Regions from separate parts of the Sorangium sp. So ce362 genome, predicted to be linked through region 4. Evidence: riboswitches for the same ligand, from Rfam matches in the RefSeq annotation. Region 4 holds a riboswitch; each other region holds the start of a gene.

Region 1 (7,660 bases), 4.8 Mb from region 4:
CGCCGGTGCGCGGCGTCGAGATCGGTGCGCCAGATGTTCCGGCCGTCGACCACGCCCGCGGAGAGGGACATCGACGGCGGGAGCGCCGCGAGCGCGGCGTCGAGCTGCTCCGGCGCGCGCAACAGGTCCACGTGGAGCGCATCGAAGCCCGACCCCGCGGCGAGCGCGAGGTTCTCGCCGAGCGCGCCGAAGTACGTCGCGAGGAGGACGCGCGGTCGCCGCGCGCACGCGGCGAGCCGGGCGAACGCCCTCTGGCAGGCGTCCCGAGCGCGCGCGTCCAGGTCCAGCACGAGGCACGGCTCGTCGATCTGGACCCACGCGACGTTCCGCTCCGCGAGCGTCCCGAGCAGCGCCTCGTAGACCGGGAGCAGCCGATCCAGGAGATCGAGGGGGCTGGCGCCGGCCGGCGACCCCGGCGCGAGCTTGGAGAGGAGCAGGAACGTGACCGGTCCGACCACCACGGGGCGGGTCTCGACGCCGAGCGCGCGCGCCTCCTCGAGCTCGCCCACGATCTTCGACGCTTCGAGCTCGAACTGCTGACCAGGATCGAGCTCGGGGACGATGTAATGGTAGTTCGTGTCGAACCACTTCGTCATCTCCAGGGCGGCGACGTCGACGCCCGCGGCGCGGTCCTGGAGACCCCGCGCCATCGCGAAGTAACGAACGAGAGGATCGGGGATGGCGCGATAACGCGCCGGCACCGCGCCGACAGCGACCGTCATGTCGAGCATGTGGTCGTAGAGCGAGAAGTCGTTGCTCGGGATCTGATCGATGCCCAGCGACCTCATCGCCGACCAGTGCCGGCGACGGAGCGTCGACGCCGTCGCCTCGAGCTCGCTCGCCGGCGAGCTCTTCGACCAGTGGCTCTCGAGCGCTTTCTTCAGCTCTCGAGCGATGCCGAAACGCGGATAACCTAGACACGTTGCGAGCACGGACATGGGAGTCCCTTTCTCCTTTTCAGGATTGTGCGATCGATCGGAACGGTGGGACGCTCGTCGGCTTCCCGTGCGTGTCGAGCGCGACGAGGACGAAGCGGCCGCGGGTGGCGAGCTGCCGATCTCCGCTGATCAGATCCTCGGCGTAGAGGCCAACCTCCACGGTCATGGAGGAGCGCCCGGTGGCGGCGATGCTCGCCACGAGCTCGACGAGCTGACCCTGCCGCACAGGCACATGGAAGTCGACCTTCTCGCTGCTCGCGGTCACCACCGCGCGGCGCGCGTAGCGCGAGGCGAGGATGAAGGCCGCCTTATCCATGAGGGCGAGCGCCTGTCCGCCGAACAGCGTCCCGTAATGGTTCGTCTGCCCGGGAAAGACCATCTCGACGAGCCGAGCCTCGGTGATGAGCCCGGCCTCGATGCGCTCGATCTCAGAAGGAGGCATCGAGGACGACCTCCCCGGAGACGCCGACCTGATAGGCCGACACGCGGCGCTCGAAGAAATTCGTGACCTCCTGGACATCCTGCAGGTCCATGAAGGAGAACGGGTTCTTCGCCCCGTAGCGCTTCGGCATGCCGAGCGTGACGAGCCGCTGGTCGGCGCAGAACTCGAGGTAGCGGCGCACGTCGCGCGCCGACATGCCCGCGACGCCGGCGCCGAGGAGATCCTCCGCGAACCGTGCCTCGCAGTCGATCGCCTCATCCATCATGTCGGCGATCGACCGCGAGAGGCCGGCGTCGAAGAGGTCGGGCTCCTCGCGCCGCACCGTGCTCACGACCTCGAACGCGAAGCGCATGTGCGCGCTCTCGTCGCGGAAGACCCAGCTCGTCCCCGCGGCGAGCCCGTGGAGCAGGCCGCGCGAGCGCAGGAAGTACACGTACGCGAACGCGCCGAAGAAGAAGAGCCCCTCGACGCACGCGGCGAAGCAGATGACGTTGAGGAGGAACTGCCGCCTCGCGGCGCGCGAGTCCAGCCGCCCGAGCGACTCGATGGAATCGATCCATCGCATGCAGAAATCGGCCTTCGCCCGGATCGATGGGATGCTCTCGACGGCCGCGAAGGCGCGGTGACGGTCCTCCGGATCGGGGATGTACGTGTCGAGGAGCGTCAGGTAGAACTGGACGTGCAACGCCTCTTCATAGAGCTGCCGCGACAGGTACATCCGCGCCTCCGGGGCGTTGATGTGCCTGTACAGGTTGAGCACGAGGTTGTTCGCCACGATGGAGTCACCCGTGGCGAAGAACGCGACGAGGCGCTGGACGAGGTGCCGCTCCGCGCCGGTCATCTTCCGCAGGTCGCCCACGTCCGTCGAGAAGTCGACCTCCTCCACGGTCCACGTGTTCCTGATGGCGGCGCGGTACATCTCGAAGAAGACCGGATAGGCCATCGGGCGCAGGGTGAGGCAGTGGCCCGAATCCAGGAGGCGCGCGGGGCGGCTCAGGCGGCTCATTGGCAGGCCTCGCACGCTTCGGGGTTCTCGAGCGCGCACGCCACGTCCGCGGCCGCCTTCGCCGCGGGCACCCACCCGCGCTCGGGGTGCGGCTCGGCGCCGCCCCCGGGCGTCCGGTCCGGCGCCGCGTCCACGGTGGCCTTGGTGATGCGCGTCGCGGGGCGCGATCGCAGGTAGTAGGTCGTCTTGAGGCCCTTCTTCCATGCGTGGAAGTACATGCTCGACAGCTGACCGATGGTGGGGGTCTCGACGAAGAGGTTCAGCGACTGGCTCTGATCGATGAAGGCGCCGCGATCCGCGGCCATGTCGATGAGCGAGCGCATCGGGATCTCCCACGCCGTCCGGTACACGGCGCGGACCTCCTCCGGCAGCTCGTCGAGGCCCTGGGCCGAGCCCTCCGCGAGCTTGAGCCGCGCGCGCACGGCGTCGTTCCAGGCGCCGTGCCGCTTGAGCTCCGCGACCAGGTAGCGGTTCATCTGCAGGAAATCCCCCGAGAGCGTCTCGCGCTTGAAGAGGTTCGACACCTGCGGCTCGATGCACTCGCAGCAGCCCGCGATCGACGCGATCGTCGCGGTCGGCGCGATGGCGACGAGCAGCGAGTTCCGCAGCCCCTCGGCGCGGACGCGGGCGCGGAGCGCCTCCCAGCGCGCCGTGTCCTCCGGGACGGAGTCCCACGCGTCGAACTGGAGCTCTCCGCGCGCGGCGCGCGTCTCGTCGAACGACGGGTGGGGCCCCTTCTCGGCCGCGAGGTCCGCGGACGTCGAGAGCGCGTGATAGTACACCTCCTCCGAGATCCGCCGCGAGAGGTCGCGCGCGGCCGGGGCGTCGAAGGGCAGACGCATCTGGAAGAACACGTCTTGCAGCCCCATCAGCCCGAGCCCCACCGGCCGCCAGCGGAGGTTCGAGCGCTGGGTCGAGGCGATGGGATAGTAGTTGAGGTCGATGACGCGGTCGAGCTGGCGGATCGCGCTCTGCACCGTACGCGCGAGCTTCTCGAGGTCGAACGCGACCGCGCCGTCTTCCCGCAGGGCCGTGTGGCGCGCGAGGTTGATCGAGCCCAGGTTGCAGACGGCCGACTCCTCCTTCGAGGTCACCTCCAGGATCTCGGTGCACAGGTTCGAGAGGTGGACGGTGCGGCCCGGCAGCGCCGTCTGGTTGCACGCGCGGTTCGACTTGTCCTTGAACGTCATCCAGCCGTTGCCGGTCTGCGCGAGCGTGCGCATCATCCGCGCGTAGAGCTCGCGCGCCTTCATCGTCTTCCTGGCGAGGCCCGCCGCCTCGGCCTCGGCATAACGGCGCTCGAACTCGTCTCCGTAGAGATCGGGCAGATCGCGCACGTCCTTGGGATCGAACAGGCTCCATTCGCCGTCGGCCTCGACCCGCTTCATGAAGAGGTCCGGCACCCAGCTCGCGAGGTTCAGGTTGTGCGTGCGCGCGGCCTCGTCGCCCGTGTTGTCGCGCAGCGCGAGGAACTCCTCGACGTCGGCGTGCCACGGCTCGAGGTAGACGCAGCAGGCGCCCTTGCGCTTGCCGCCCTGGTTCACGGCCGCCACCGACGCGTCGAGCGTCTTGAGCCACGGCACGATGCCGCTGGAGTGCCCGTTGGTGCTCTCGATGAGCGAGCCGCGCGACCGCACGCGGTGGTAGGCGAGCCCGATGCCGCCCGAGAACTTCGAGAGCATCGCGACGTCGGTGTAGCGCTGGTAGATGGTCTCGAGGTGGTCCTCCGGCGAGTCGAGCAAGAAGCAGCTCGAGAGCTGCTCGTGGCCCGTGCCCGCGTTGAACATCGTGGGCGAGCTCGGGAGGTAGTCGAGCGACGAGAAGAGCCGGTAGAGCTCGATGGCCTGCGCCGCCGTCTCGGACAGCGCGCACGCGATGCGCAGGAAGAACTGCTGCGGCGTCTCGACGACGAGGCGCGTCTCGGGGTGCTTGAGCAGATAGCGATCGTAGAGGGTCCGCAGGCCGAAGTACTCGAGCTCGTTGTCCCGCCCCGGCTCGATGGCGTCGTTCAGCTTGCGGGCGTTCTGCGCCACGAAGCCGTGGAGTCGCTCGTTGATGAGGCCGAGCCGCCGCCCGACGGCGATGGACTGCGAGAAGGCGTGGATCTCCTGGTTGCGGACCTCCTTGTCGATATAGGTGGCGAGCAGGCGCGCCGCGAGCTTCGCGTACTGGGGCTCATCGGCGATGAGCGAGGCCGCCGTCTGGATGGAGAGCTGATCGAGCTCGCGCGTCGTCGCGCCGTCGTAGAGGCCGCTGATGGTCTTTGTCGCGACGCGGAGCGCGTCCACGTCGGACAGGCCGGCGCAAGAGCGGCTCACGGCCCGGACGATCTTGTTGACGTCGACAGGCTCGCTCGATCCGTTCCTCTTCTTCACCCGCATCGTCGTGTGTGGGAGTGCGTCCTCGGCGCCGCGGGTGCTCGTGTGGGGCGTGTGGAGCGCGCGCAACGGCGCCGCGCCGTTGCTCCTCATCGACGTATCGCTCAGCATGGCAATCCTCCTCGTCGTGCTTCGTTCGGAGCGGTCCCGGACCGCTCGCGTCGATGCCGCGAGAGCGAAGAAGCCAGCCGATGCGCACGGGGCGCGTGCTCTTCAGGAGAGAGCCTTCGGACCGACCGCTCGCCCCCGCGGGCGAAAGGAAGACGACGCGGGAGGGGGTCGGAACCGGGACAAGCGCGAGAGTCGGCGCCAGCTCGGACCTACCGCCCTCCCACGAGGCTTCCAGGTCAAACCGGCGCGGGATGTCTCCCCGACGCAGGATGTTGGCAGGTCTTCGGACTTGCGAGCGCTCCGGCTCTCGCCGGGTTCCTACGGTCCACCGCTTCCCAGCCCGGAGGCCAGTGCTCGTCGTGGAGATCGTTCTCGCTTACCGCTGCGGGGCAGCCCCGGATTCGCACCGGGTTCCCTTTTGAGCCCCGGACCGAAGCCCGAGGCACCAACACGAGGCACTACATATTGTGGTGCGGGCCTCCGGTCAAGCGAGATGTTGGGGGTGGACCGGCATTTCCCCGTTCTGCTTTCCTTACTGCTTCCTGGTTCCTTGGCGTCATTGCGGTTCGCTTCCCGGCCGACTTCCCGCAGCAGAGGTAAAGCTAGGGGCAGGACGCGTTTACGATCGCCACGGCGTCGAGATCGAAGATGCCCGTTGCGCCGGTCAAGTCCGGCCGATCGGTGATCCGCACGTAGCGCGCGAAGCTGAGCTCGAGATCGGCGAGGTCGAATGCATCGCCGCCCGCGACCTCGGGGTCGGTCGGATCGATGGAGCTCGTGTCGGGGTTCGCGAGCACGGGGTGCCAGCCGGCGCAGGAGCCGTAGGGGGCCGCCGTGGCCGTGCACGGGAAGGCTATCCAGTCGACGCCGTTCTGGCTCACCTCCACGGTCGCGAGCTCGGCGAACACGGTGGTCGGGCCCGTCTGGAACGCGTTCTCGAAGACGATGAAGTCCGGTCCTGGCCTGTCGAGGATGAGATTGCCCGAGAAGCCGAAGGTGACGGTGCCGCCGTTGCCGAGAGACACCACGTCGGTCGAGCCAGCGCAGCAACCCCCGCCCTTGGGAGGACCGAAGGCGATGCCCGGGAATCTGTCCTGCCCATAGGTCTGGCCCGGCCCGAAGAGGTGGCTTACCACCTCGGAGGCGAACACCGTTTCCGCGCCCGTGCAGCCCTCGCCGCCGCCGCCGCCGCCGCCGCCAGCGCCGCCGCCGCCAGCGCCGCCGTCACCAGCGCCGCCGTCACCAGCGCCGCCCGCCCCGCCTGTACCCCCTGCGCCGCCGGTGGCGTGCTCTCCGCCAGTGCCGCCGTCGCCCCCGGCACCCCCAGCGCCGCCGTCGCCCCCAGCGCCGCCCGAGCCGCCGGTGCTCGTCGCGCCGCCCGCGCCGCTCCCGGCGTCGCTCGACGACGTGGTTGCCCCGCCGCCCGATCCGGTGGCCCCTCCCTGACCGGCCGCGCCGCCGAATCCCTGCGCGGCCGTTCCTCCCATTCCCCCGGACCCGCTCCCGGACGGCGAGTCCTCCGAGGAACAGGCGATGATCGTGAGAACCGACAGAAGCACGCTCGCGCGCGCGATGCGAAACACCATGAGACCTCCGAGGGCGGGCGCGCGACGCGTCGGAACGCGCCCGACGCGTCGCGCGGCCCGCGTGCTGATCAGTAGAACGGCGCCGACGTACCGTAGCGCGCGGAATGGATGTTATAATCGGTGCTGTTGATGCTCCCATCCCCGTTGAAGTCGGCGTGCTGGTTGTATCCGGAGTTGCCCAGCTGGGTGTTCCACGCCGCCATCAGGATGTTGTAATCGTCCGTGTCCACGTCGTCGTCGTTGTCGAGATCCGCGTCCGCGATGTTCCCGAAGCCGTCGCCGTCGGTGTCGCGCTGGTTCGAGTTCGCGGTGAGGTAGGCGTTGTCCGCGCCGTCGGGCACGCCGTCGCTGTCGGAGTCCGGCGCGCCGTCGGGGAAGTACAGCGTCACCTTCGGCGTCACCCAGGTTTCCCAGAAGTCCGAGGCGCTTCCGGCCGAGTAGCACTGCCCCGCGGGGGACGAGTACTCGTCGCCCGACGGGTTCCAAACGATCGCCAGGGCGCTCGTGTGGCCGACGAACGCGATGGGCGAGGTCGTGCTGTCGTCCTCGCAGACGTCCGGCGCGAGCTCGAGGTACTGCGACGAGCTCGCCTCGTTCACCGGCGTCTGGCTGCCCCCGACGACGCTCGCGACGACGCTGGCGCGGATGAGCGCGGCGTAGCCGTTCTCGCTCGCGCCGCCGACGCCGAACGCGTCTCCGCCGCCCACATGCAGGGTGTCGTCCTCGTCGAAGCCGAGCGCCGCCGCGTTCAGCACGTTGCTCGCCAGGAGCGAGCCCTCGCTGCCGCCATACGCGTAGGCGTTCCACGTGCCATTGATGACGCCCTGGACGTCGGCCGCCGCCCAGATCCGGAGCTCTCCTGTCCGGTTGGGCGAGGTCAGATGGCCGATCCCGGTGACGAGGTTGCCCTCGGAGTCCACGGCGATCCCCGCGGAGGCGCCGGGGATGCTCGTGATCAGCGGGATCTCCGTGATCGGCGACGCGGTCAGATCGAGGGCATAGACGCCGCTCGTGTAGCCGCCCGGGCCGCTCCAGCCGCCGTTGATGACGAGCGCCTCGTTCCCGTACCAGGCCAGGTCGTAGTAGTCGACGTCGAGCTCGATCACGTCCACGTGGCTGAGCAGGTCCGGCGGCGAGGTGATGCTGAGGATGGAGCTCGGGAACACGAGCAGCGGCGCCCCGTACCCGACCCCGAGCGC
Region 2 (7,660 bases), 1.0 Mb from region 4:
TTCAGATCTGGATCGATTGGATGGTCAAGAGCGGCGAGCTCAAGCCGGGCGAGATCGCCCTGAACCGCCTCTACACGAACGAGCTCAACCCCTACGCGAACGAGCAAGGCGCGAGATAGTCGACGAAGGCGTCGATCGAGCGGCGCGCGACGCTGACCCTGGGGAGGAGATCGGGCAGACAGCCGAGCGAGAGGCGAGAAGCCATTCCTCCGCCATCGCCCTCATGCCGTTCACGCCCCCGCCGTCACGAAGTCCACCAGATCGGTCAGGGTCGCTCCCGTGGCGTCAGCGCTCACGCCCAGCTCCTCGGCCGGCAGGCCGAGACGGTTGACCCAGAACGTGGGATAGCCGAACCATCGGGCGCCCGCGGCGTCCCAGCCGGCGAACGGGACGAAGAGGATCTCCTCGCGATCGAGGCCGAACGCGTCGAGCGCCATCCGGTACGCGCGAGGATCCGGCTTGTACGTCCGCGCCCGGTCGGTGCTGAGCACGTGATCGAACAGGCCCCCCAGGCCGGAGCGCTCGATCGCGGCGCCGAGCATCCCCGGCGTGAAGTTGGACAGGAACGAGAGCCGGACGCCCGCGCGCCGCAGCGACTCGAGCGCCGGCGGCACGTCCGGCCACGCGTCGAGATCGAGATACGCCCCGAGGAGCCGCGCCCGCCTGTCCTCGCCGAGATCGAGCCGCAGCGCCCGCTCGGCGAACGCCAGCGCGTCCGCCGTCACCTGCCAGAAATCGACGTACTCGCGGGCCGCGACCCGGAGCCACGTGTACTCGAATTGCCGGGTGTGCCAGGCCTCGCTCAGCAGGGCTCCCTTGCCCGGACAGAGCTCCTCGGCGAGCGCGGCGATCGGCCGCGGGTCGAGGATAGGAAAGGCGTCGAAGGCGATGGCCCTGATCTTCGGGCCCGCCGCCGGCCGCGGCGGCGCCGGCCCGCGCTCGGCGACGCACGAGGCGGTCATGGCCGGCGGGGCCGAGCCCAGGATGCCTGTCGCGGCGGTCCCGGCCATGCGGTTGAGGAATTCACGACGACTCGAATGCATGCTGTCCTCGATCGGATCATCCGATGTGAAGCGCGCGGAATCACGCGGAGAGGAGGCGACGACGCGCCAGGGCACGCGGAGACGCGCCGGAGACGAGCGCGCGAATGCGTGGAGGAGAGCATGCGTGCTCCGCCGTTGCCCGGCGATCCGCCATCGCCGTATACTCGCCATGCATCTTTGCATGGCGCGGCGCGCTCCCGGGCAGCCGCGCCCCGCGCGCGAGAGCCATGCTCGACTGGGACGATCTGCGCTACTTCCTCGCCGTCGCGCGGCACGGCAACCTCTCGGCCGCCGCGCGCGCGCTCAAGGTCACCCAGCCGACCGTGGGGCGGCGCATCGACGCGTTCGAGCGGCGCCTCGGGGCGAAGCTCTTTCAGCGCTCGCCGTCGGGGTTCGCGCTCTCGGCCGCGGGCGAGAGCGTGCTCGGCCACGCCGAGCGCATGGAGCAGGGCGCGCTCGCCGCCGAGCGCGCCGCCTCCGGCCGCGACGCCGGCCTGAGAGGCCACCTCCGCATCACCGCGTCCGAGTGGCTCGCCGTCCGCGTCCTCGGGCCGCTGCTCGTCCCCTTCCTCGCGCGCCACCCCGCCATCTCCGTCGACCTCATCGCGGATGCGCGCTGGCTCAGCCTCCCGCGGCGGGAGGCGGACATCGCCCTTCGCCCCGCCGCGTTCGAGCACCACGAGGTCTTCCAGCGCGAGGTCGCGCGGATCGGGTTCGGCCTCTACGCCTCGGAGGCCTACCTCGCCGAGCGCGGCCTGCCCGACTGGGACCGGCAGTGCGAGGGCCACGCCCTCGTCACGATGAACGACGAGCCGCCGGCGATCGCCGATCTGTCGTGGCTGCGCGCCGTCGCCGCGAAGGCCCGCGTCGCCGCCCGCACCAACGGCCGCGAGACCCAGGCGACCATGGGGGCCGCCGGCGTCGGGCTCGTCTGCCTGCCGCGCCCCCTGGGCGACGCGACGGCGGGGCTGCGCCTGCTCTCGCCGCCGTCGCCGCCGCCCGAGCGCGCGCTGTGGCTCGGGGTGCACCGCGACACGCGCGGGGTGCCGCGCGTCAAGGCGCTCGTCGCGTTCGTCATCGACGCCCTCGGGCCGCTGCGCGGCGCCCTGCGGCCCGGCGCGCGGCCGCGCGAGACCCGGTGACGCGCGCCCCCGGCTACCGGTCCTGGCCGAGCTGACACTCCCTGTGCGCCTTGAAGGCAGGCGCGCAGTCCACGTACACGAATTCGGCGTCGCACGCCGACTCGCGGGAGCCCAGGCACTCGAAGAGCGGATCGAGCCACGCCGAGATCTGCTCGCAGGTCGTGAACGACCCGATGTGGACGATCCCGCCCATGCAGTCGAAGTACGGCGCGGCCAGGGCGTTGCAGGGGCGCGGCTCCGAGAGCAGATCGGCGCAGGCCTCGCGACAGCCGGGCTCCCGGCACGCCGTGTCCTCGAAGAGGTCGCAGAAGAAATTGCACGAGGCCCTCACGGACTCGGCCGATCCCGCCCCGCTGGAGCTCGCCGTCTGCGGGCCCGCGCTCGCGCTCGACGTCGCGTTCGAGGTCGCGCTCGCGCCGGCGCCCCCGGAGCCGTCGTCGCCGCCCGCGGAGCCGTCGAGCACCACGTTTCCGCCGCAGGCGCTCGCCCCCGCGAGCGCGACGAGCGAAGCCAACCGCGCTGAAAGCAGCGTCGTTCTCATCCCCGGAAGCCTACACCCGGGCGGGCAGGGGAGGGGCGCTCGCCGCCGGGCGCCCCCGGCCGATCACTCCACCGCCTGCGACTGCTCGATCGCGTCCTCGCGGCGCTCCCGGCGGTTGCACGCGAGCACCTTCTTGCGGACGCGCACCGCGTCGGGCGTGACCTCGACGAGCTCGTCGCCGTCGATCCACTCCATCGCCGTCTCGATCGTGAGCAGCCGCGGGCTGGCCAGGAGGACGTTCTCGTCCTTGCCGTGGTTGCGCACGTTCGACAGCTTCTTCTCCTTGATCACGTTGACGTCGGTGTCGTTCGGCCGGTTGTGCTCGCCGATGATCATCCCCTCGTAGACCTCGACGCCGGGGACGATGAAGAACATCCCGCGCGGCTGGAGGTGGTGCAGCGCGTACGGGGTCGCCACGCCGACGCGATCGGCGACGATGGCGCCTGTCGGGCGGCGCATCATCGGGCCGCCCCAGGGCGCCCAGCCGTCGAACATCGTGTTGAGCAGGCCCGTCCCGCGCGTCGCCGTCAGGAACTCGCCACGGAAGCCGATGAGCCCGCGCGACGGCACCCGGAACTCGAGGCGCGCGCGCCCGAAGCCGGGGTTCGTCATCTTCACCATCCGGCCGCGTCGGCCGCTGAGGCGCTCGGTCACGATGCCGACGTAGGTGTCCGGCGCGTCCACGACCACGAGCTCGACCGGCTCCATCACCTCGCCGTTGATCTCGCGCGTCACGACCTCGGGGTTCGAGAGCTGCATCTCGTACCCCTCGCGCCGCATCGTCTCCACCAGGATCGCGAGCTGGAGCTCGCCGCGGCCGAGCACCACGAACGTGTCGGGCACCTCGGTCGGCTCCACCCGGATCGCGAGGTTCTTCATCGCCTCGCGCTCGAGCCGCTCCTTCAGGTGACGGCTCGTCAGGTACTTCGACTGCTTGCTCTTGCCGGCGAACGTCGACGTGTTCACGCCGATCTTCATCTTGATCGTCGGCTCCTCGACCACGATCCGCGGCAGCGCCTCGGGGCGCGCCAGATCCGCGATCGTGTCGCCGATCGTGACCGCATCGATCCCCGCGATGGCGATCACCTCGCCCGCGACGGCGCTCTCGACAGCGACCCGCTTCAGCCCCTCGTAGGCGTAGAGCATCTTCACGTAGCCGCGCGACTGCCCGTCCTCGCCGAGGAGCGCGACGTCGACGCCGGACCGGGCGGTGCCCCGGACCACGCGGCCGACCGCGAGCCGGCCCACGTAGTCGTCGTGGGTCGTGTTGCTGACGATGACCTGGAGCGGCCCGTCGGGGTCGCCGGAGGGGCCGGGGACCCGCTCGAGGATGGTCTCGAAGAGCGGCACGAGGTCCGTGGCCTCGTCCTCGAGCTCGCGCTTGGCCTGGCCGAACTTCGCGACCGCGTAGAGCGTCGCGAAGTCCATCTGCCCGTCGCTCGCCTCGAGATCGCAGAAGAGGTCGAACACCTCGGAGAGCACCTCGTGGGCGCGCGCGTCGCTCCGGTCGATCTTGTTGATGACGACGATGATCGGGAAGCCGCGCTGGAGGCACTTCGAGAGCACGAACCGCGTCTGCGGCAGCGGGCCCTCGGCGGCGTCGACGAGGAGCAGCGCCCCGTCGGCCATCATCAGCGTGCGCTCGACCTCGCCGCCGAAGTCGGAGTGGCCGGGCGTGTCGACGATGTTGATCTTGACCCCGCGGTACCGGATGCTCGTGTTCTTCGCGAGGATCGTGATGCCGCGCTCCCGCTCGAGGTCGTTCGAGTCCATGACCCGCTCGGCCACGACCTCGTTTTCCCGGAAGGCGCCCGACTGGCGGAGCATGTGATCGACGAGGGTCGTCTTCCCGTGGTCGACGTGGGCGACGATGGCGATGTTGCGGAGGTCGTTACGCGGCATATATGTACAGCGGCGGCCGTGTAGCACGCGCTCCACGAAGGAGCGAGCCCATCCTCGCTAGAGCTCGAACGTTCGGCCCGCACGCCGGACGTCGCGCAGGGGTCGAGCAGGCCTCACGCGAGCGGCGCGAGCGGCGCGAGCGCTGCGAGCGGAGCGGGCGAGGTGAGCGGGAACGATTGACAGCCGGAGGGGCGCCACCTTAGGGTGCGACCGCGCTGGTGCCTGGGCGCCTGTCCAGGCTGAATAGGGAACCCGGTGAAATTCCGGGGCTGCCCCGCAGCGGTAAGCGAGAACGACCTCCCACGACAAGCACTGGCCCGCGAGGGCTGGGAAGCGGTGGACAGTAGGAAGCCGGCCCGGCCGGAGCGCTCGCGAGCCCGAAGACCTGCCAGCGCCCGGCGACGGGGAGACATCCGATGCCGGTTCGACCTGGGAGCCTCGAGGGAGGCGGTTAGGTCCGAGCCGGTGCATCTCTGCGCACGTCCCGGATCCCGAACCGCCCCCCGCGATGCCTTTCGGTCGCCCGTGGGGGCGAGAGGTCGGTCCAGCGCATCGCGCCGGATTCGCCTTTTCCTCCCCGCGGAGCTCGACACGAGCGGCCCGCCGCCGCTCCGCGCGATTGCAGCGAAGGAGGACATGAATGCTCCGCGAGACGGTCACGATCGGCCACGCACACCGCCATCCGCTCGGTCGGATGGCCGCACTGGCCCTCTTGCTGGCCGCCGCGCGGCCGGCGCGCGCCGAGGCGCCCGCGGACGGGGGCGCGCTCGAGGTCACGGTGCAGGCGGAGAAGCCGGGAAGCGAGGCCGCATCGCGCGTCTCGGTCGGGTACCGCGAGCTCGAGCTCAGGCCGAGGCTCCGGCCGGGCGACATCCTCGAGGCGGTCCCCGGGCTCTTCGCCGTGCAGCACGCCGGCGGCGGCAAGGCGAACCAGTACTTCCTGCGCGGCTTCGACGCGGACCACGGGACCGACGTCGCCTTCTTCGTCGACGGGGTGCCCGTCAACCTGGTCAGCCACGGCCACGGGCACGGCTTCACCGACCTCTATTTCATGATCCCGGAGCTCGTGACAGGGCTCGACGGCTACAAGGGGCCTTATTACGCGAGCATCGGCGATTTCGGCACGGCGGGCGCCGTCAACCTCCGCTTCGCCGAGAAGCTCGACGAGAGCACCGCGCAGCTCAGCGTGGGGCAGTACGGCATCCTGCGCGGCCTCGTGATCGCCTCGCCGGATCTCGGCGACGGCTGGCGCGCGGTGACCGCGGCGGAGGTCTACCGGAACGACGGGCCGTTCCTCAATCCGGAGCAGCTCGAGCGCTTCAACGTGTTCCTGAGGGCGACGCACGACCTCGGCGGCACCGGGAAGGTCCAGATGACCTGGATGTCCTACGGGTCGACCTGGTCCGGCTCCGGCCAGATCCCGGCGCGCGCCGTGTGCGGCGAGGGCGAGCAGGGCGGCCTGAACCCGCCGCCCTCCGCCTTCGGACAGCCGTGCATCGATCATTTCGGCGCGGTCGATCCGACCGAGGGCGGGTCGACCGCGCGGCACATGGGGTCCGTCTCCCTCTCGACCGCGTGGCGGGACGCCGACCTGAGCGCGATGGCCTACCTCCTCAGCTATCGCTTCACGCTGTACTCGAACTTCACGTTCTTCAGCGAGGACCCCGACCACGGCGACCAGATCGAGCAGAACGACGACCGCACCGTCGCAGGCGCCGATCTCCGGTTCCGCAAGCAGTTCGAGCTCGGGGGGGCGAGGTTCACGACCTCGCTCGGCGCGCAGCTCCGCGCGGACGGGATCGACAAGTCGCTCCACCACGACCAGGCGCGCGAGCGGCTCGAGGAGAGGGACCGGACCCACATCGACGAGGGCCAGATCGGCGTCTACGTCGAGCAGGACGCCCGGCTCCGGCGCTGGCTCCGCCTCGTGCTCGGCGCGCGCGGGCAGTGGATCGACGTCAACGTGGACGATCTGCGCGAGGACCTCCAGGCGACCGGGAACAGGTCGAGCGGCGTCCAGGGGCAGATGCAGCTCCTCCCGAAGCTCACGGCGATCGTCTCGCCGATCGACGGGGTCGATCTCTTCGCCCACTACGGGCGCGGCTTCCACTCGAACGACGCCCGGGGCGTGGTGCTGGCCCAGGGGGCGGCGACGCTGATCACCCCCGCGATGGGCTACGAGGTCGGCGCGCGGGTCGCGCCCGTGCGCGGCCTCTCGCTGAGCGCGGCCGGGTTCCTGCTCGATCTCGACTCCGAGCTGGTCTGGAGCGGCGACGCCGGCGTGACCGAGGCGTCGGGGCAGACGCGGCGCTACGGGGTCGAGATCGGCGCGCGTTACCGGCTCGGGAGCTGGCTCTTCGCCGACGTGGACGCGACCTTCACCCGCGCGCGCTTCCGCGTGAACGCCGGCAACGCGAGCGCGGTCGCCCTCGCGCCGACCCGGACGCTGACCGCGGGGGTCGGCGTCCGCCCGACGTTCGGCGCGTTCACGCCGTTCGCCGCGCTGCGGGTCAAGGCGATCGGCGCGCGGCCCGCGACCGAGGACGAGTCGCTCACCGCCGAGGGGTTCACGGTCGTCGACGCGAACGCGGGGCTCCGGTGGAGGAACGTCGAGGCGGCCGTGGACATCCAGAACCTCCTCGACACGACGTGGCGCGAGGTCCAGTTCGCGAGCGACTCGCGGCTGCCGTACGAGCCGGCTGCGGTCACCGGGATCCACTACTCGCCGGGGTGGCCCTTCACGGCGATCGGGCGGGCGACGCTTCATTGGCAGTAGCCCCAAGGCGCGCGCCGTTGCGATGGCGCGCGCCCTGCGCTTCCATGCCGCCCTCCCCGTGAGCCCCCCGCCGCCCTCCCAGCTCCGCGCCCCGCGCGCGCCGCGCGCCCGCGCGGAGCTCGTCGCGACCGGCTGGGAGCTGTTCTCGGCCCTGCTGTTCCTCTCCGCCGTCGTCCCCGCGGCCCTCACCACGCCGTGGCCGGCGATCCTCCTGCTCGCCTCGATGGCCCTCTCGGCCGCGCTCTCGGGCGTGCTC
Region 3 (7,660 bases), 4.8 Mb from region 4:
CGATGCGGATCGGCACACGATGTCGCTGGGCGCGGGCGCCGTCCTGAATCGCCCGCTGGAGGAGCTGCCGGGGTCGCTCCGGATCGACCTCCACGGGCAGCTGTCGGTGCTGCCGGAGGTGATCGTGGAGAAGGATAACCCGGCGGATTTCGTGGGCGATTACCGCGCGGGCGGGACGATGGTGAACCTCGGGGCGACGGTGACGGCCGCGTTCTGAGGTGGAGCTTGCCGCCTGCGTCTACTGGTGATCGCGACGCGCGCTAGCATCCGCCGCCATGCATGGGCCTCCTCACCCGCTCGTCCGCCGTTCGACCGCGGTCCCCGCGCTCTTGCTGTCGTGCGTGTCGCTCGCCGCGTCCTGCGCGACGCTGCCGTCGGACAGCGACGAGGGCAGCTTGCCGAGCGCCCTCGCCGGGCCGTTCCGGGCGATCGATCAGGAAGAGCTGGGCAACTCCAGGGCAGCCCCGCACGTGATGAACGACGACGAGCGCTTCGCGCGCGACGCGTCCGTTGTCGATCTCGACGGCGACCCCGCCACGCTCGCGGCCGCCGGCTTCTTCGCCGCCACGCTCCGCCCCGAGGACGCCCCGCCGGACCCGCTGGCCCCGCCGAACGCGATCGTCCGCCACGACGCCGCGGACGGCCGCTCGTTCGGGCGAGCGTCCGTGACGGTCCTCACGCCGGAGCTGCCCTGGGAAGGCGGCGTGGCGGCGGCCCCTTCGGCGCTCCTCGTGGGCGGCGAGATCTGGCTCTACTACGCGGCGGAAGGCGGCATCGGCCTCGCGCGCAGCGCCGACGGGGTCGCCTTTGCGCGTGCGCCATCGCCCGTGCTCGCGCCGCTCGCGTCCGGCGACGGCGGCTGGGAGCGCGGCGCCGTCCCCGGCAGCCCCGGCGTGGTCCGCCTGCCCGACGGCTCGCTCCGGATGTTCTACGTCATCGCGGGCGACGGCGACGCCTCGTTCGTGGGCGAGGCGCGCAGCGACGACGGCCTCGCCTGGGAGCGCGTCGGCGACGGCCCCGCGCTCGCGCCGGCGCCCCGGCCGGCGCGAGCGCGGGCCAGCGCGCCGGTGAGCGAGGACGAGCCCTTCGACAGCGCCGCCGTCTTTGACCCCGCCCCGGTGCTCGCCGTCTCGGCCACGGGCCGCCCGAGCCTGCGCGTCTACTACGCGGGCCGCGACAGCGCGGGGCGATCCGCGATCGGCCTCGCGGCCCGCTTCGGTCCCGACGGACCGCTCCAGCGCGCGGCGGCGCCGGTGTTCGGCGCGTCGTCCGCGCTCGCGCCGCGCGCGCCCTGCGTGGCCGCCTACCCCGGGTTCTCGCTGCTGTTCGTCACGCAGGCGGCCGGGGCGGGCGACGGCCAGCGCTACCCCGCGGTCGCCGCCGGCGTCGCGCCGGCCGACGCGTCGCTCCCGCCGCCCGGGCCGTGAGCGCGCTCGGGCCGCCGGCCCGCCGGGCCTCCCGTCGCGCCGCAGTTGACGCCGTGGGCCCCGGCACAACGACCTCCGCGTCGACACCATCGTTCGACGCACGCACGACGCAATCGCCAGCGCACCGGCCGATCGAGCCCGTGCTCGACGAGGCCCACGGAGGAATCATGTCCATCGCCAGAGTGGGTGAGCCCGCCCCCGAGTTCACGCTCCCCGCGTTCGATCCCGCCGCCCCGAACCGCAGCGATCTCTCGATCTCCCTGTCGGATCACAGCGGCCGGTGGCTCCTGTTCTTCTTCTATCCGATGGACTTCACCTTCGTCTGTCCGACCGAGATCCTCGCGCTGGCCGACCGGCGAGCCGATTTCGATCAGCTCGGCGCGAGCCTCCTCGGCTGCTCGACCGACACGATCTACACCCACCGGGCCTGGGCGATGATGCCCCGGGAGCAGAACGGCATCGCGGGCGTGAACTACCCGATCGCCGCCGACCACTCGGGCGAGGTGGCGCGCAAGTACGGCGTCCTCATCGAGGGCGTCCACGCGGCGCTGCGCGGGCTCTTCATCATCGATCCCAAGGGCCTGCTCCAGTACGCCGTGATCCACTCGCTCAACATCGGCCGCTCGACCGACGAGACGCTCCGTGTGCTCGCGGCGCTCCAGACCGGCGGCCTGTGCCCGTCCGACTGGAAGCCGGGCAAGGACACGATCGAGATCGCGGCGGAGCGGCGCCGTGCTGCCTAGCGGCGCGCCGATGCCCTCGTTCGAGGGCGCGACGCGCTGGCTGCACGGCGAGCCCACGCCCGCGTCGCTGAAGGGCGCGCCGGCCGTCGTGCATTTCTGGGCGGTGTCGTGCTCGCTCTGCAAGGACAACCTGCCCACCCTGCGCGCGTGGAAGGAGAAGTACGGGCCCCGCGGCGTCCGCTTCGTCTCGGTCCACATGCCGCGCCAGGAGTCCGACACGCGCGTCGATCAGGTGGAGGCCGTCGTGGAGGAGACCGGCATGGACGAGCCGGTCGCCATCGACAACGCGCACGCGATCGGCGACCGCTTCCAGACGGGCGGCCTCTGGCCCGCGTACTTCCTGTTCGACGGCGAGGGGAAGCTGAGGGCGCGATCCGCGGGCGCCGCAGGGCTGTCGCACCTGGAGCGCACGCTCGCGCAGCTCACGGCCGGGGAGGGCGGCTGAGCGGCCCGGCCGGACGCGCGACAAGCGCCGGCCCGGCGCGGCTCGCCAGGTCGAGGGCCACCCGGCTCTCCGGGAGCTCGTCGACGCGTGGCATGGAATAGGTCTGGATGCTGGGGATGGCCATGGTTGTTCCTCTCTCACGTGATCCGCGTTTCATCTCGGCGGCTCGGGCGAGGCGCGAGAGGCGTGGTCGCCGCGCTGCCCCTGCCCGCGCCGCGCTTCAGCGTTGGGCGCCCTGCGCGAGCCGGCCTTCGATCCACTGGCGGAGCGCCTTCTTGTCCACCTTGCCGACGCTCGTCGTGGGGAGCGCGTCGAGCCACTCGATGCGATCGGGCACCTTGTACTGAGCGACGCCGCGCTCGCGCAGGAAGGCGTTGATCTCGCGCGCGGCCGGCGGCTGCCCGCGGGGCACGAGGAACGCGCACGATCGCTCGCCGAGGCGCTCGTCCGGCATGGCGACGAGCGCCGCGTCGCGCACCGCCGGGTGGGCGAGGACGTGGTTCTCGACCTCCTCGGCCGCGATCTTCTCGCCGCCGCGGTTGATCTGATCCTTGGCGCGGCCCTCGACGACCAGGTAGCCCGCCGGCGTCCGCCGCACGAATAGGTACGTCGTCACATCCCGCTCCGATGGGCTTCGAGAGCCGCGTGGGCTCGATTCATCGGGCTCTGGACGTGAAGTCGCGGGCCGCTGCTCAACCGATTATATGATAACGAAAATCAATTTCAAATGACTCATGACACGTTGATTGACAACTGTCAAGGATTCGTGGTGCTGGTCCGGGGTGCCCTCTCCGTGGCCTGCCGACGGGCTGCGCTGGGCGGGCGCTTCTGTGCGGGCGCTTCTGTGTTGACATTCCATGAGGAGTCTGGCAGGAGTCGCCCCGCCATCGGTGCTCGCCCGGCCATGCCTGGCGAGCTGAAAAGGGAACCCGGTGTGAATCCGGGACTGCCCCCGCAGCGGTGAACGGGAACGACCATCACCATCAAGCACTGGGCCAAGCGCATGAGCGGCCTGGGAAGCGGTGATCAGTAGGAAAGCGACCGGCGACGGCCGCGGCGCCCGTGAGTCCGAAGACCTGCCGAGGTGCGCGTGCCGGTGCTCCGGCGCGCGCTGACCTGAGCCTTCGAGGGGAAGGCGCGCAGGCTCTGGACCACCCCGCTCACGCGCGGTGCCGTAGCCCGTCACGCAGCCCCCTCGCCTGGCTCTCACCCGAGCAGTGCTGGGTCGACGCGGGCAGGCGGGCGTGAATGGTTCATCCATCGGATCGTGTGGCGCGTCGTCGCTGGAGCGACGGCGCAGGGTGCTGGCTCGTGCTCGCTGCCGGCGGCGCCGTGGCGGTCGCGCCGGCCGCCCTCGCGGAGGAGCTGCGCAGGTCAGGGGGCGATCCGGGCGGCGATCGCGCTGCCGCAGCGCCGGCGCCGCTGGAGGTGCGCGTCGAGGGGGAGCGCGCGCTCGCGCCCGCGCCGCCCCGGGACAGGTCCGTCGCGGGGTCCGTGCTGCGCCGTGATCGCCTCGGCGGCGCGGGGCTCGAAGCCGCGGACGTGCTCCGCACGCAGCCGGGCGTCCAGGTGACCGAGTCGGGCGGCTTCGGCGGACCGGCGACCGCCGCGATCCGGGGCGCGACCGCCGCGCAGACGCCCGTGTACCTCGCCGGTGTCCGCCTGAACGACGACGTCGCGGGGACGGCGGATCTCTCGCTCGTGCCCCTCTGGCTCATCGAGCGTGTCGAGATCTACCGCGGCAACGCCCCCATCGAGGCCGATCGCCTCGGGCCGGGCGGCGCCATCTTCTTCGAGCCTCGGCGGCCTTCCCGGACGATGGCCGGCGCGGGCGCGATGACAGGCTCGTTCGGCGCCTGGCGCGGGTGGGCCTTCGCCGGCGTCAGCGCGGGCCCGGTGAGCTCGATCGTCGGGGTGAGCGCGGAGGCCGCGACGAACCGCTACGCGTTCGTCGACGATCGCGGCACGCTCTTCGACGCGAGCGACGACACCGTCCAGCGCCGGCAGAACGCCGACGTGCGCATGATCGACGCATGGGCGCTCGCGCGCGTCGATCTCGGCCGCGGCGCGATCGTCGACGTGATCGCGAACGGCACAGGCCGCGAGCAGGGCGTGCCGCGGCTCGCGCTCCTGCCGTCCCGGAGGGCGCGGGGGGAATCCCGGCGCGCGCTCGCGTCCGTCGTGGCGCGGGTCCCGTTCGGAGGCGAGGCGGAGCACACGCTCGAGGCGCGCACCTCGTTCATCGAGGCGCGCTCCGAGATCCACGATCCCCTCCTCGAGCTCGCGATCCACGCGCGCGAGCTCCGCATCGCCGGCCGCCGCCTGGAGCAGACGCTGGGGGCGACGCTCTACTTCTCCGATCGCCTCCGGGTGCGACCCATGCTCTCCGTCGCGCGCGAGGGCATCTCGCGCGAGCCGGGCGACATCCCGCTCGCCCGCGCGGGGCGCTCGTTCGCGCGCGCCGCCGCCGGCGCGGAGGTGCGCCTCGGCGAGGGGCTCGCGCTGCACGCCCTCGCGAGCGGGGAGTGCCACGCCACCGGCGCAGCACCGGAGCGCCCTTGCGATGTGCTCGCGCCGACCGGGCGTGTCGGGGTGGAGGCGGGGAGCGACCGGCTCCGCGTCCTCGCGACCGTCGGCCACTACCTCCGCGTCCCGACGCTCGGCGAGGTGTACGGCGTCTCGGGCGTCGTCCACGGCAACGCGGCGCTCGAGCCGGAGTCCGGCGTCACGATCGAGGCCGGGGTCCGGGCGCAGGCGCGGCGCGGCGCGGCGCTGCGCGGCGCCTACGTCGACGCGTTCGTGTTCGGGCGCGCCGCCTCCGGGCTCATCGCGTACGCGCGCACGGGCCAGGGCTACGTGGCCCCCTACAACGTCGGCCGCGCCCGCGTCCTGGGCGCCGAGATCCTGACGGGGGTCGAGATCACCGCGTTCCTCCGCGCCGAGGTCGCGGCGACGCTCCTCGAGCCGCGGGACACGACCCCGGAGCGGACGATCGCCAACGACGTCCTCCCGTTCCGCTCCCGGCTCGTCGTCGCGCCGCGCCTCCACGCCGCGTGGAAGCCCGCGGGCGGCGCCGTGTTCTCGGGCGCCTCCGGCGAGCTCCGGGCCGTGTACAAGTCGAGCCGATACGCCGACCCCGCCGGCCTCGGCGTGATCGCGGAGCAAGCGACCGTCGACCTCGAGGCGGAGACGACGTGGCTCGGAGGTCACCTCGCGGCGAGAGCTCGCCTGGCGAACCTCCTCGACGGGCGGCGCACGGACGTCGTCGGGTATCCGCTCCCGGGACGGAGCGTGTTTTTCGCACTGGAGTCCACATGGTGAAGCTCAGCCTCTTCGCGGTCGCCGCCTCGATCCCGCTCCTCGGGTGCAACGTGGAGCCGCCGCCGCGGTCGACGGGCGGCGTTCCAGACGGCCGTGGAGGCGATCCGGGCGCGCCGCGCGCGTGCGAGCGCGGCGTCGCCATCGTGACGAGCGACTACCAGTCGACGAACATCGTTGTGTCGAGGCTCGACGGGACCACCCTCTCGCCCTCGTTCGTGTCGAGCGGCGCGGCGAAGCCGGGGCTCAGCCTCGCGCTGTCCGGCGACGTGGACGTCCCGGCGACGGCGCCGCCGTCCGGCCGCGTCGTCCTGATCGATCGGTACGGCACGAACGTGCTCACCTGGATGGATCTCGAGACCGCCGAGGTCATCGCGCAGCTCCCGGTCGGGCAGGGGTTCGAGTCCAACCCGCATGACTACATCGAGGTGGACGCGGATCGCGCGCTCGTCTCGCGCTTCGGGAGCAACCCGACCCCGGGCGCCGAGCCCTTCGACGAGGGCGGCGATCTCCTCGTCCTCGACACGGCGAAGTACTCCATCGAGGGGCGCATCGCCCTGCCGGAGGAGCGAGCGGGGCTCCTGCCGCGCCCGTCGGGGATGACGCGCGTCGCCGACGACGTTGTCGTGTCGCTCGGCCGGCTCGCGGCGGACTTCTCGGACGTGGGGGAGGGGCGCTTCGTGGGCGTCTCGCCGGAGCAGCGCGCCGTCGCGTGGACGGTCGACATCCAGGGGCTCCACGGCTGCGGCCGCGTCGCCGTGTCGCCCTCGGGCGAGCGGCTGGCCGTCGCCTGCTCGAGCCGCTTCGACGCGGACACGATGAGCTTCGATCCGGCGACGAGCGACATCGTGATCTACGACGCCCGCTCCGCCCCTCCCCGCGAGCTCAAGCGGCTCGGCGTCGCCAGGGCGCTGGACGCCGGGGTCCAGCGCTCGCTCGCCTTCGCGTCCGAGGACGTCCTCCTCGCGATGGCCTACGGGGGCAACGCGTCCGCCGGCGACAGCGTCTTCTCGGTGAACGTCGCCACGGGCGATGTCACGCCGCTCGGCGAGGCGGCCCAGCCCTTCGCCTTCGGCGGCGTGCATTGCTCGCCTGGATGCGGCGACGTCTGCCTGCTGAGCGACGCGGAGAGGAGCACGCTCCGGCGCTGGAAGGTGACGGCGAACGGGGCGCTCGATCCGCTGGAGGACGTGACCGTCGACACCGCGATCGGGCTCCCGCCGCGATCCATCGGGGGGCTCTGATGCGCCGCTTCAGCGGGCGAGGGGGGGTGACATGACCGTGCAAGGAATCGACATCGAGCGCGCCGCGAGCGCGCCCGAGGCGCCGGCGGCGCGGCGCCCGGGCGGCCGCGTGCTCCTCGTGTACGCCGTCCTGCTCGCCGCGCTCGCGATGGTCGCCGCGGCCTCGCTCGTCCTCGGCACGGCGAGCCTCTCCGATACGGGCCTCCGGGCGACCCTGCTGACCCTGCGCGCCGCGCGCCTCGGGGCGGCGCTCCTCGTCGGCGCCGCGCTCGCCGTCGGCGGCGTCGTGGTGCAGGGCCTCTTCCGGAACCCCCTCGCTGACCCGTCGGTGCTCGGCACGACCGCGGGCGCGGTGCTCGGCGGCAAGGTCGCCCTCCTCGTCATGGAGCTCGCGGTCGCCGAGCGCTGGATCCGCGGGTTACCCCCCGATCTTGTGCTCCCGGCCGGCTGCCTCGCCGGCGCTGTCGTCAGCCTGGGGCTCGT
Region 4 (7,660 bases):
GCGAGCTCGGTGGCGAGGGCGCGCTTCTCGGGGCCGTCGGGCACGGCGCGCTGCGCGTCCGTGAGGATGGTCGTGAGCCGCGGCTTGTCGCCGCGCTGCTCCAGGACCTCGCGGTAGAAGTTGAGCATCCCGGCGTGCGCCGGGTCGGCGCGCCGCACGCGGTCGAAGTAGGGCTCGGCCGCCTGGGGCTGGGCGCGCATGCGCCAGTGGACCATGGCGATCTGCACGAGCATGCCGAGCTCGTCGCCCGGCTTCACGCCGCCGCTGCGGAGCTGGTCCTCGTAGAGGGCGACGAGGCGATCCCAGTCGCCCGCGGCGGAGTACGCCTCGGCCAGGAACGAGAGCGCCTCGGGCTGGCCGGGCGAGAGATCGAGCACCTCCTCGTAGGCCGCGATGGAGCGGGCCGGATCATCGAGGTGGGCCTTGATGGTGCGGGCGGCGCGGACGCCCGCCGCGATGCGGTCCTCCTTGCGCTCGGCCTCGGCCTTGACGAGCGACTGGACGCGGACGACGGCGTCCCAGTCCCCCGCGGCGGCGAAGGCGATCTCGGCGAGGTTGGCGGCCCGGCGGTTCTTCGGGTCGAGCTGGAGGGCGAGATCGATGAGCTCGCCGACCTTCGCGCCGAGCTCGGCGCGGCCGTAGCGGTAGCCGATGTCGGCGGCGCTCGTGGTGAGCGCGCTCTTGAAGGCGCCGTCGGTCGCGGCCTCGGCCTCGGCCATGTAGCGGTCCACGAGGTCGCGCCATCGCTCGCGCTTCGAGGCGTCGGTCTCGAGGGCCTCGGTGGCGGCGTCGTCGTCGGGGCGCAGCTCGAGCAGCCGCTTGTAGGCGGCCGTCGCGCGTTCGACGTCGATGAGCTCCTCGTGGTAGACGCGGGCGAGCTCCGCCTGCATCGCGCCCTCGACGGGGCTGCCGGCGGCGAGCGCGATCTCCAGCTCGAGGAGGCGAGCGACGGCCTGCCACTCGTGCCGCTCCTCGTGCCGCCCGCGCGCCGCGCCGAGCAGACGCTCGACGTCGCCCGCGCCCGCGCCGTTGTTCGGAGCAGTCACGGCCTCCGCGAGCTCGTTCCAGGCTGCCTCGTTCTCGGGCTCATCCTGCAGGCGCCCGAGGGCCATCCGAATCGTCTCAACGCTCATCGTATCTCCGCGGACCTCGCGAATTCGGTCCGGTCCGTTCACGGCCGGGCGAAGATAGCCGGGCGGACGACACGGTTTCAAGGATCCTCGCCCCCGCGGCAAAAGCGCGGGCGCAGCTTTCGCGCGCTTCTGCCGCGGGGACGGCCAGCGGGCGGGCCGTCTGCATGGACGATTCACCGCGCCCTCGGCTTCGGGTATCCACCACGGGCATGGAAGCTACGACGATCAAGCGCTTCGGGGTGATCGGCGCGGGCCAGATGGGGCGAGGCATCGCCCAGGTCGCCGCGGCCGCGGGCCTCGAGGTGGTCCTGTGCGACGTCTCGAGGCCGGTGGCGGAGTCTGGCAAGGCTCAGATCGCCGCGATCCTCGCGAAGCAGGTGGAGAAGGGGAAGATGGCCCCGGAGGCGCGGGAGGCGCTCCTCGGCCGCGTCGCGGTCGCGGACGGCATCGCCGGCCTGTCGGGGGTCGACCTGGCCGTCGAGGCGGTGACCGAGAGCTTCGACGTGAAGAGCCGGATCTTCAAGCTCGCGGACGCGGCGATGCCGGCGGGGGCGATCCTGGCGTCGAACACGTCGTCGATCTCGATCACGCGGCTCGCGGCGGTGACCGGCCGGCCTGAGCTGGTCATCGGGATGCACTTCATGAACCCGGTGCCGCTGATGAAGCTCGTCGAGCTCATCCGTGGGGTGCAGACGTCGGACGCGACGTACGAGGCCGTCCGGGCGCTCACGGTGGGCCTCGGCAAGACGGTGATCACCTCGAAGGACCAGCCCGGGTTCATCGTGAACCGGATGCTGATCCCGTTCCTGAACGAGGCGTGCTTCGCGCTCCAGGAGGGGCTGTCGACGCCGGAGGACATCGACGCGGGGGCGCGGCTCGGGCTGAACCACCCGATGGGGCCGCTGGAGCTCGCGGACCTGATCGGGCTCGACACGGTGCTCTCGATCGCGGAGGTGCTGCACCGGGAGTTCGGGGACTCGAAGTACCGGGCGCCCACGCTGCTGCGGAACCTCGTGGCGGCGGGGTGGTACGGGAAGAAGAGCGGGCGGGGGTTCTACGTGTACGACGAGAAGGGGCAGAAGACGGGGAGGGCCGTGTAGGCGGGAGCCGCGACAGAGACGGCGGGGGCGGGGGCGGGGGTGGAGGGACGCCGCGTCATCCGCGAGATGCGAACATTTCTGGCGGTTCAGGAGACAGCCTGTTTACGCGATTCCCCATGACCGCGCGCGGCCTGCGTCCAGGAACGCAATGAATACATAGCAGGCCCAGGCGGGCACGAAATGGCGCCTTCCGGGGCGCGAGGCAGGCGCTTCCCCCCGGCGCCGGGCGCTGCTAACCCCACCCCATGACCGCTCAAGAACAGCAGCCGGGGATCCCTGCTCGCGGTACGCTCCAGTTCGTCGCCGTCGAGCGCGCGGGCCACGTCGCCACCGTGACCATCCAGCGGCCGGACAAGCTCAACGCCCTGAACCCCGCCGTCCTCGGCGAGCTCACCGCGGCCTTCCGCGATCTGCTCGCGCCCGCCGAGGGCGACGAGATCCGCGCGGCGGTGCTGACCGGCGCCGGCAAGGCGTTCGTCGCCGGCGCCGATATCGCCGAGATGGCCGCCATGAACAGCATCGCCGCGAAGCGGTTCGCCGACGCAGGCCACCGCCTCGGCGACCTCATCGAGACCGCCCCGTTCCCCGTGATCGCCGCGGTCAACGGCTTCGCGCTGGGCGGCGGCTGCGAGCTCGCCCTCGCCTGCGACTTCATCTACGCCGCGGAGGGCGCCAAGCTCGGCCAGCCCGAGGTGAACCTGGGCGTCATCCCAGGGTTCGGCGGCACCCAGCGGCTGCTGCGACGGGTCGGGCCCGGACGCGCACGCGAGCTCATCTACTCAGGCGATATGATCACCGCCGAGCAGGCGCTCTCGATCGGGCTCGTCAACGCCGTCTTCCCGGCGACCGAGCTCCTCGCGCGCGCCCGCGACACCGCCCTCAAGATCGCCTCGCGCGGGCCGCTCGCCGTCGCCGCCGCCAAGCGCGTCATCCTGCGCGGCGAGAGCCTCGATCTCGCCGCCGCCAACGAGCTGGAAGCCCAGGCCTTCGCCGCGCTCTTCGGCAGCGACGACCAGCAGCTCGGAATGAAAGCTTTCCTGGCGAAATCACAGGCCGCGTTCACCGGAAAGTGAGCCTCCGAGCCGCACGCCGGAGGACAAAAAAATACCGCGCATCATGCTGGAGGGGGGCCAGACATGACCGCGGCAGGGGGACCGCGGCGGCGTGGTGGACGTCCGTCGCGGTGCTCAAGAAAACCCGCACGCGCTCCGGGCCGGGGGGGGAAACCGCGCCGGTGCGCATGCGGTGATCAGAGTGTGGCACCCAAGGGCAGGTTGTCGATAACAAAGTGCAACGTATGCACGCAGGTGAGCGGATTGCGCCCGGCACGAGGACAGCCAGACGACCGCACAGCGCAGACGCCGCCCATTCCGGCGAATGCGCGTTCGAGCCGGGCATACCCGTGCACGGCAGACAGCCTCCGGCGGAGTCCATTTTCGCGTTCTCGGAAAGGAGTACACGAGAACCCGCCGGCCCCTCACGGCAGGCGCCGCGACGAAGGGAGCCAGGCACGGAACACCTGCTCATAAGTAAAGAGCCAGGACGAACAAGGCACACTGCCGCGAGAAAACCACCGGAGCGTGCGCCGCGCGCACGAGGCGCGCACGCGCCGAGAGGGCCCAGAACCTGCGCCGCGCGCATGGGGCGGCGCACGCCCCGACAGGACGCCGGGGTAAGCAGCGACCCTGAGGCGAGCAAGTAAAGAGACTTTAACTACCGAAGCACAAGGCTTGCAGCATTTTCGAGAAAGCTTTGCCTCGTGCGTCTCGGTCAATTTCTCCTTCTCCTTCCCGTCCTCGCCTCCGATTCCACCATTGCACAGGGCGCGATCCCGTATGGCGCCGCCGGTCGGCTCGACAGGGCGGCGCCAACAGCGCACGGCACGCCGCGGCAGCGCCAGGACCGCCCGCTCGCCGCGCCGCGCTGCGCCGCGAGACGAGCGCCCCCGCGATCGCGACGCGACGTCCTTGACGCCGAGCGCGAAACGGGGCTACCGAGATCCATCTGACAATCTACGCCTCGGGTGCCCTCAGGGCATAACAGGGAAGCCGGTGCGAAACCGGCGCGGTACCGCCACCGTGAGTGGGGAGCTGCCTCCGAAGACCACTGGGCCTCATGAACAGGCCTGGGAAGGTGGACGCAGCGCTGGGAGCTCGAACAGCTCCCTGAACCCATGAGCCGGGAGACCTACCCGAGCCCCCCACGAGGTGCAGCTTGCGCACGTCTTCGTGGCGTTCGGGTGCGGATCTCACCCGGAGCGCCGAAATCGGTCCCCACGGCCGTGCCGTGTCCATCGCCTGCGTGTTCCTGGCGACGCTCCTCGCGGCCCGGCCCGCGGCCGCCATGCACCTCGCGGAAGGCGTCCTGCCGCTCGGCTGGTGCGCGGTCTGGAACGCGATCGCCCTGCCCTTCGTGGCGATCGCCCTCCATCTGCTCCGGCAGCGCACCCGGCAGGACGTCTTCTACAAGCCGTTCGTCGGCCTCGTCGCCGCCGCCGTCTTCGCGATCTCGTGCATGCCCGTGCCGGTGCCGACCGCCGGGACCTGCTCCCACCCGTGCGGCACCGGGCTCGCCGCGGTGCTCATCGGCCCCTGGATGGCCGTCCTCGTCACCGTTGTGGCGCTCCTCATCCAGGCCCTCTTCCTCGCGCACGGCGGGCTCACCACGCTCGGCGCCGACGTCGCGTCCATGGGCATCGCGGGCGCGTTCACCGGGTTCCTCGCCTTCCGGCTCGCGCAGCGCTGCGGCGCGAGCCTCTGGGTCGCGGGGTTCCTGGCCGGCGTGACCTCGGACTGGGCCACGTACGCGACCACGGCGCTCGAGCTCGCGCTCGGGCTCGCGGGCGAAGGGTCGGTGACGTCCATGTTCACCGGCGTCGCCCTCGCCTTCGTCCCCACCCAGCTGCCGCTCGGCCTCCTCGAGGGCGCCATGACCGCGGGGGCGCTCGTCTTCCTGCGCGCCCGGCGGCCCGACATCCTGGAGCGGCTCCGGGTCGTCCCGCTCGCCGCGGGGGCGTCGTGACACGGCGGGTCGCGCAGCGCGCGCAGCCCGCGTTCGCACGGCGCGCGCGCGCTGCGGCGCTCCGGCTCACCGCCGCGCTCCCGGCCGCCGCCGCGCTCGGGCTCGTCGCGTGCGGCAACGCCTCCTGGGACGGGGTCGACGAGGCCGTGATCCGCCGCGTCGCCGAGGACGCGGGGCGCCACGACACGGGGCCGCTGTTCGCGGGCTTCGAGGGCGATCTCCTGCTCTTCGCGTTCCTCTGGGCGGGGCTCCTCTCCGGCTTCGCCCTGGGCTACTTCTCGCGCGTGCTCTTCGTCGAGCGCGCCGGTCAGCCCGCCGGCGATCCCGGCGGCAAGCCCGGCGTTGAAGGCCTCCGTGCGGACTGACCTCCCCGCGCGGCTCCGCGACGTGGATCCCCGGCTCCGCCTCGGGGCCGCCGTGACCGCGTGCTGCGTCGCCGCGGGCGCGCGCTCGCCCTTCACGCCGGCCGCGCTGCTCGTCGTCGCGTGCGCTGCCCTCCGCCTCCAGGGCGTGACGGCGGGCGCCGTCCTCCGCGCGTTCGCGCCCGCCGCGTGGCTCGGGGGGCTCGCGGCCGCGCTCGCGCTCGCGCTCACCCCGGGGGAGCCGCTCCTCGCGGGCGCGCCGTTCCCGCTCGACGCCCTCACGCGCGAGGGGGCCGACCGCGCCGCGGCCATCGCCGCGCGCGTCCTCGCGGCGGCCGCGGTGCTCCGGTGGCTCGCCAGCGCCGCCGCGCCCGCCGAGATCGAGTCGGCGCTCGCCGGGCTCGGCGCGCCCGCGGCCCTCGTCGAGCTGCTCGCGCTCGCGCGGCGCTTCGCCGGCGTGCTCCAGCGCGCGGCCGACGGCGCGTGGAGCGCCGCCGCGCTCCGCGGCGGGTTCGCGCACCCGCGCGCCGCCGCGCGCTCGGCCGGCGCCGTCGCGGGCGTCGTGGCGCTCCGGACCCTGGAGCGCTCCGAGCACGCCGCCCTCGCGATGCAGCTCCGCGGCTACAAGGGAGAGCTCCCCGTCGCCGACCGCCGGGCGAGCGCGCCCGCCGCGAACCTCGCGTTCGCCGCCGCCGCCCTCGCGGCGCTCGGGCTCAGCGTCGCCGCCGGGGAGGCGGGATGAGCGCCATCGCCCTGCGCGCCCCCCGGATCGGCTACCGCGGCGCCGAGCCCGCGCTGCGCGACGTGCGCCTCGACGTCGCCGAGGGCGAGTCCGTGGCGGTGCTCGGTGGCAACGGCGCCGGCAAGACCGCGCTGCTCCGGACGCTCGTCGGGCTCCTCCCTGCGCCCGGCGGCAGCGTCGAGATCTCGGGCCGCCGCGTGGGCTCGCCCTCGGACGCCGTGGCCGCGGGCGCCGCGCTCGTGCTCCAGGACCCGGACGACCAGCTGCTCGGCGCGACGCTCCTCGACGACGTCCTGTTCGGCCCGAGGAACCTCGGCCTGCCCGCGCCCGAGGCGCGGCGCCGCGCCGAGGCGGCGCTCTCCGCCGTGCAGATCGCGCACCTCGAGGGCCGCGCGATCGAGGCGCTGAGCTTCGGGGAGCGCAAGCGCGCGTGCATCGCCGGGATGCTGGCGATGCGGCCGCGCGTGCTCTTGCTCGACGAGCCGACCGCGGGCCTCGACCCGGAGGGCGAGCTCTCCCTCTGCCGGACGCTGCGCGCCCTCGCCGAGCAGCAGGGGACCACGCTGGTCGCCGCGACGCACGCGGTCGATCTCGTGCCGCTCTTCGCGACGCGGGCGATCCTGCTCGGCGACGGACAGGTCCTCGCGGACGGGCCGCCGCGCGAGGTGTTCGCGCGCGGGGAGCTCCTCGCGCGGGCGCGGCTCAGGCGGCCCTGGGTCGCGGAGCTCTGGACCCGGATGAGCCCGTCCCCCCTGCGGGGCCACGCGGGCCTTCCGCTCACCCTGGAGGAGGCGCTCGCATGCATGACGACGGGCTCCTGCTGATCGGCCACGGCAGCCGCGACGCCGCGTCGAACGCCGAGTTCGAGGCGCTCGTGGCCGACTACCGCGCCTCGCGGCCCGGGATCGTCGTGCAGCACGGCTACATCGAGCTCGCGACGCCCTATCTCGCCGACGCGCTCGCGGCGCTCGCGGCGCGGGTGTCCCGGGTGGCGGTCGTGCCGCTCTTCCTGTTCGCGGCGGGTCACGTGAAGAACGACATCCCGCTTTCGCTCGAGCAGGCGCGGGCCGCGCACCCGGGCGTGCGCTTCTCGGCGGCGCGGCACCTCGGCGTGCACCCGGCGCTCGCGGAGCTCGCGTTCGAGCGCGCCGCGTCCGTGCTGCCGGACGACCCGGCGGCGCGGGCCCGGACGGCGCTCGTCGTGGTGGGGCGCGGGGCCAGCGACCCGGACGCGAACGGCGATTTCTGCAAGATGGCGCGCCTCATCGGCGAGGGCCGCGGGCTCCAGCTCGTCGAGCCGAC

The links. Region 4 has a riboswitch for cobalamin ahead of WMF17_RS01590 (energy-coupling factor ABC transporter permease). Riboswitches for the same ligand answer to the same signal wherever they lie in the genome.
Region 1: it holds a riboswitch for cobalamin, as region 4 does, so the genes downstream of both, WMF17_RS20110 (ribonucleoside-diphosphate reductase subunit alpha) here and WMF17_RS01590 (energy-coupling factor ABC transporter permease) in region 4, are expected to answer to the same signal.
Region 2: it holds a riboswitch for cobalamin, as region 4 does, so the genes downstream of both, WMF17_RS05625 (TonB-dependent receptor) here and WMF17_RS01590 (energy-coupling factor ABC transporter permease) in region 4, are expected to answer to the same signal.
Region 3: it holds a riboswitch for cobalamin, as region 4 does, so the genes downstream of both, WMF17_RS20160 (TonB-dependent receptor domain-containing protein) here and WMF17_RS01590 (energy-coupling factor ABC transporter permease) in region 4, are expected to answer to the same signal.

What each region holds. Positions count from the first base shown of each region.
Region 1 is NZ_CP150332.1:5,174,198-5,181,857, reverse strand. Features, by position in the region: gene metE (5-methyltetrahydropteroyltriglutamate--homocysteine S-methyltransferase) at 1-938, opposite strand, end outside; gene WMF17_RS20120 (acyl-CoA thioesterase) at 958-1,380, opposite strand; gene WMF17_RS20115 (ribonucleotide-diphosphate reductase subunit beta) at 1,367-2,386, opposite strand; gene WMF17_RS20110 (ribonucleoside-diphosphate reductase subunit alpha) at 2,383-4,875, opposite strand; cobalamin riboswitch at 5,133-5,340, opposite strand; gene WMF17_RS20105 (hypothetical protein) at 5,478-6,461, opposite strand; gene WMF17_RS20100 (hypothetical protein) at 6,530-7,660, opposite strand, start outside.
Region 2 is NZ_CP150332.1:1,414,616-1,422,275, forward strand. Features, by position in the region: gene WMF17_RS05600 (ABC transporter substrate-binding protein) at 1-119, shown strand, start outside; gene WMF17_RS05605 (haloacid dehalogenase type II) at 231-1,043, opposite strand; gene WMF17_RS05610 (LysR family transcriptional regulator) at 1,271-2,185, shown strand; gene WMF17_RS05615 (hypothetical protein) at 2,199-2,726, opposite strand; gene typA (translational GTPase TypA) at 2,790-4,628, opposite strand; cobalamin riboswitch at 4,828-5,035, shown strand; gene WMF17_RS05625 (TonB-dependent receptor) at 5,269-7,404, shown strand; gene WMF17_RS05630 (ATP-binding protein) at 7,427-7,660, shown strand, end outside.
Region 3 is NZ_CP150332.1:5,186,830-5,194,489, reverse strand. Features, by position in the region: gene WMF17_RS20190 (OmpP1/FadL family transporter) at 1-217, shown strand, start outside; gene WMF17_RS20185 (hypothetical protein) at 276-1,427, shown strand; gene WMF17_RS20180 (peroxiredoxin) at 1,595-2,170, shown strand; gene WMF17_RS20175 (TlpA family protein disulfide reductase) at 2,181-2,615, shown strand; gene WMF17_RS20170 (hypothetical protein) at 2,593-2,739, opposite strand; partial or broken gene WMF17_RS20165 (AMP-binding enzyme) at 2,836-3,213, opposite strand; cobalamin riboswitch at 3,487-3,713, shown strand; gene WMF17_RS20160 (TonB-dependent receptor domain-containing protein) at 3,885-5,936, shown strand; gene WMF17_RS20155 (hypothetical protein) at 5,930-7,177, shown strand; gene WMF17_RS20150 (FecCD family ABC transporter permease) at 7,209-7,660, shown strand, end outside.
Region 4 is NZ_CP150332.1:395,404-403,063, reverse strand. Features, by position in the region: gene WMF17_RS01605 (tetratricopeptide repeat protein) at 1-1,133, opposite strand, end outside; gene WMF17_RS01600 (3-hydroxyacyl-CoA dehydrogenase family protein) at 1,343-2,233, shown strand; gene WMF17_RS01595 (enoyl-CoA hydratase/isomerase family protein) at 2,479-3,306, shown strand; cobalamin riboswitch at 4,238-4,442, shown strand; gene WMF17_RS01590 (energy-coupling factor ABC transporter permease) at 4,520-5,254, shown strand; gene WMF17_RS01585 (hypothetical protein) at 5,251-5,619, shown strand; gene WMF17_RS01580 (CbiQ family ECF transporter T component) at 5,609-6,358, shown strand; gene WMF17_RS01575 (energy-coupling factor ABC transporter ATP-binding protein) at 6,355-7,182, shown strand; gene WMF17_RS01570 (CbiX/SirB N-terminal domain-containing protein) at 7,158-7,660, shown strand, end outside.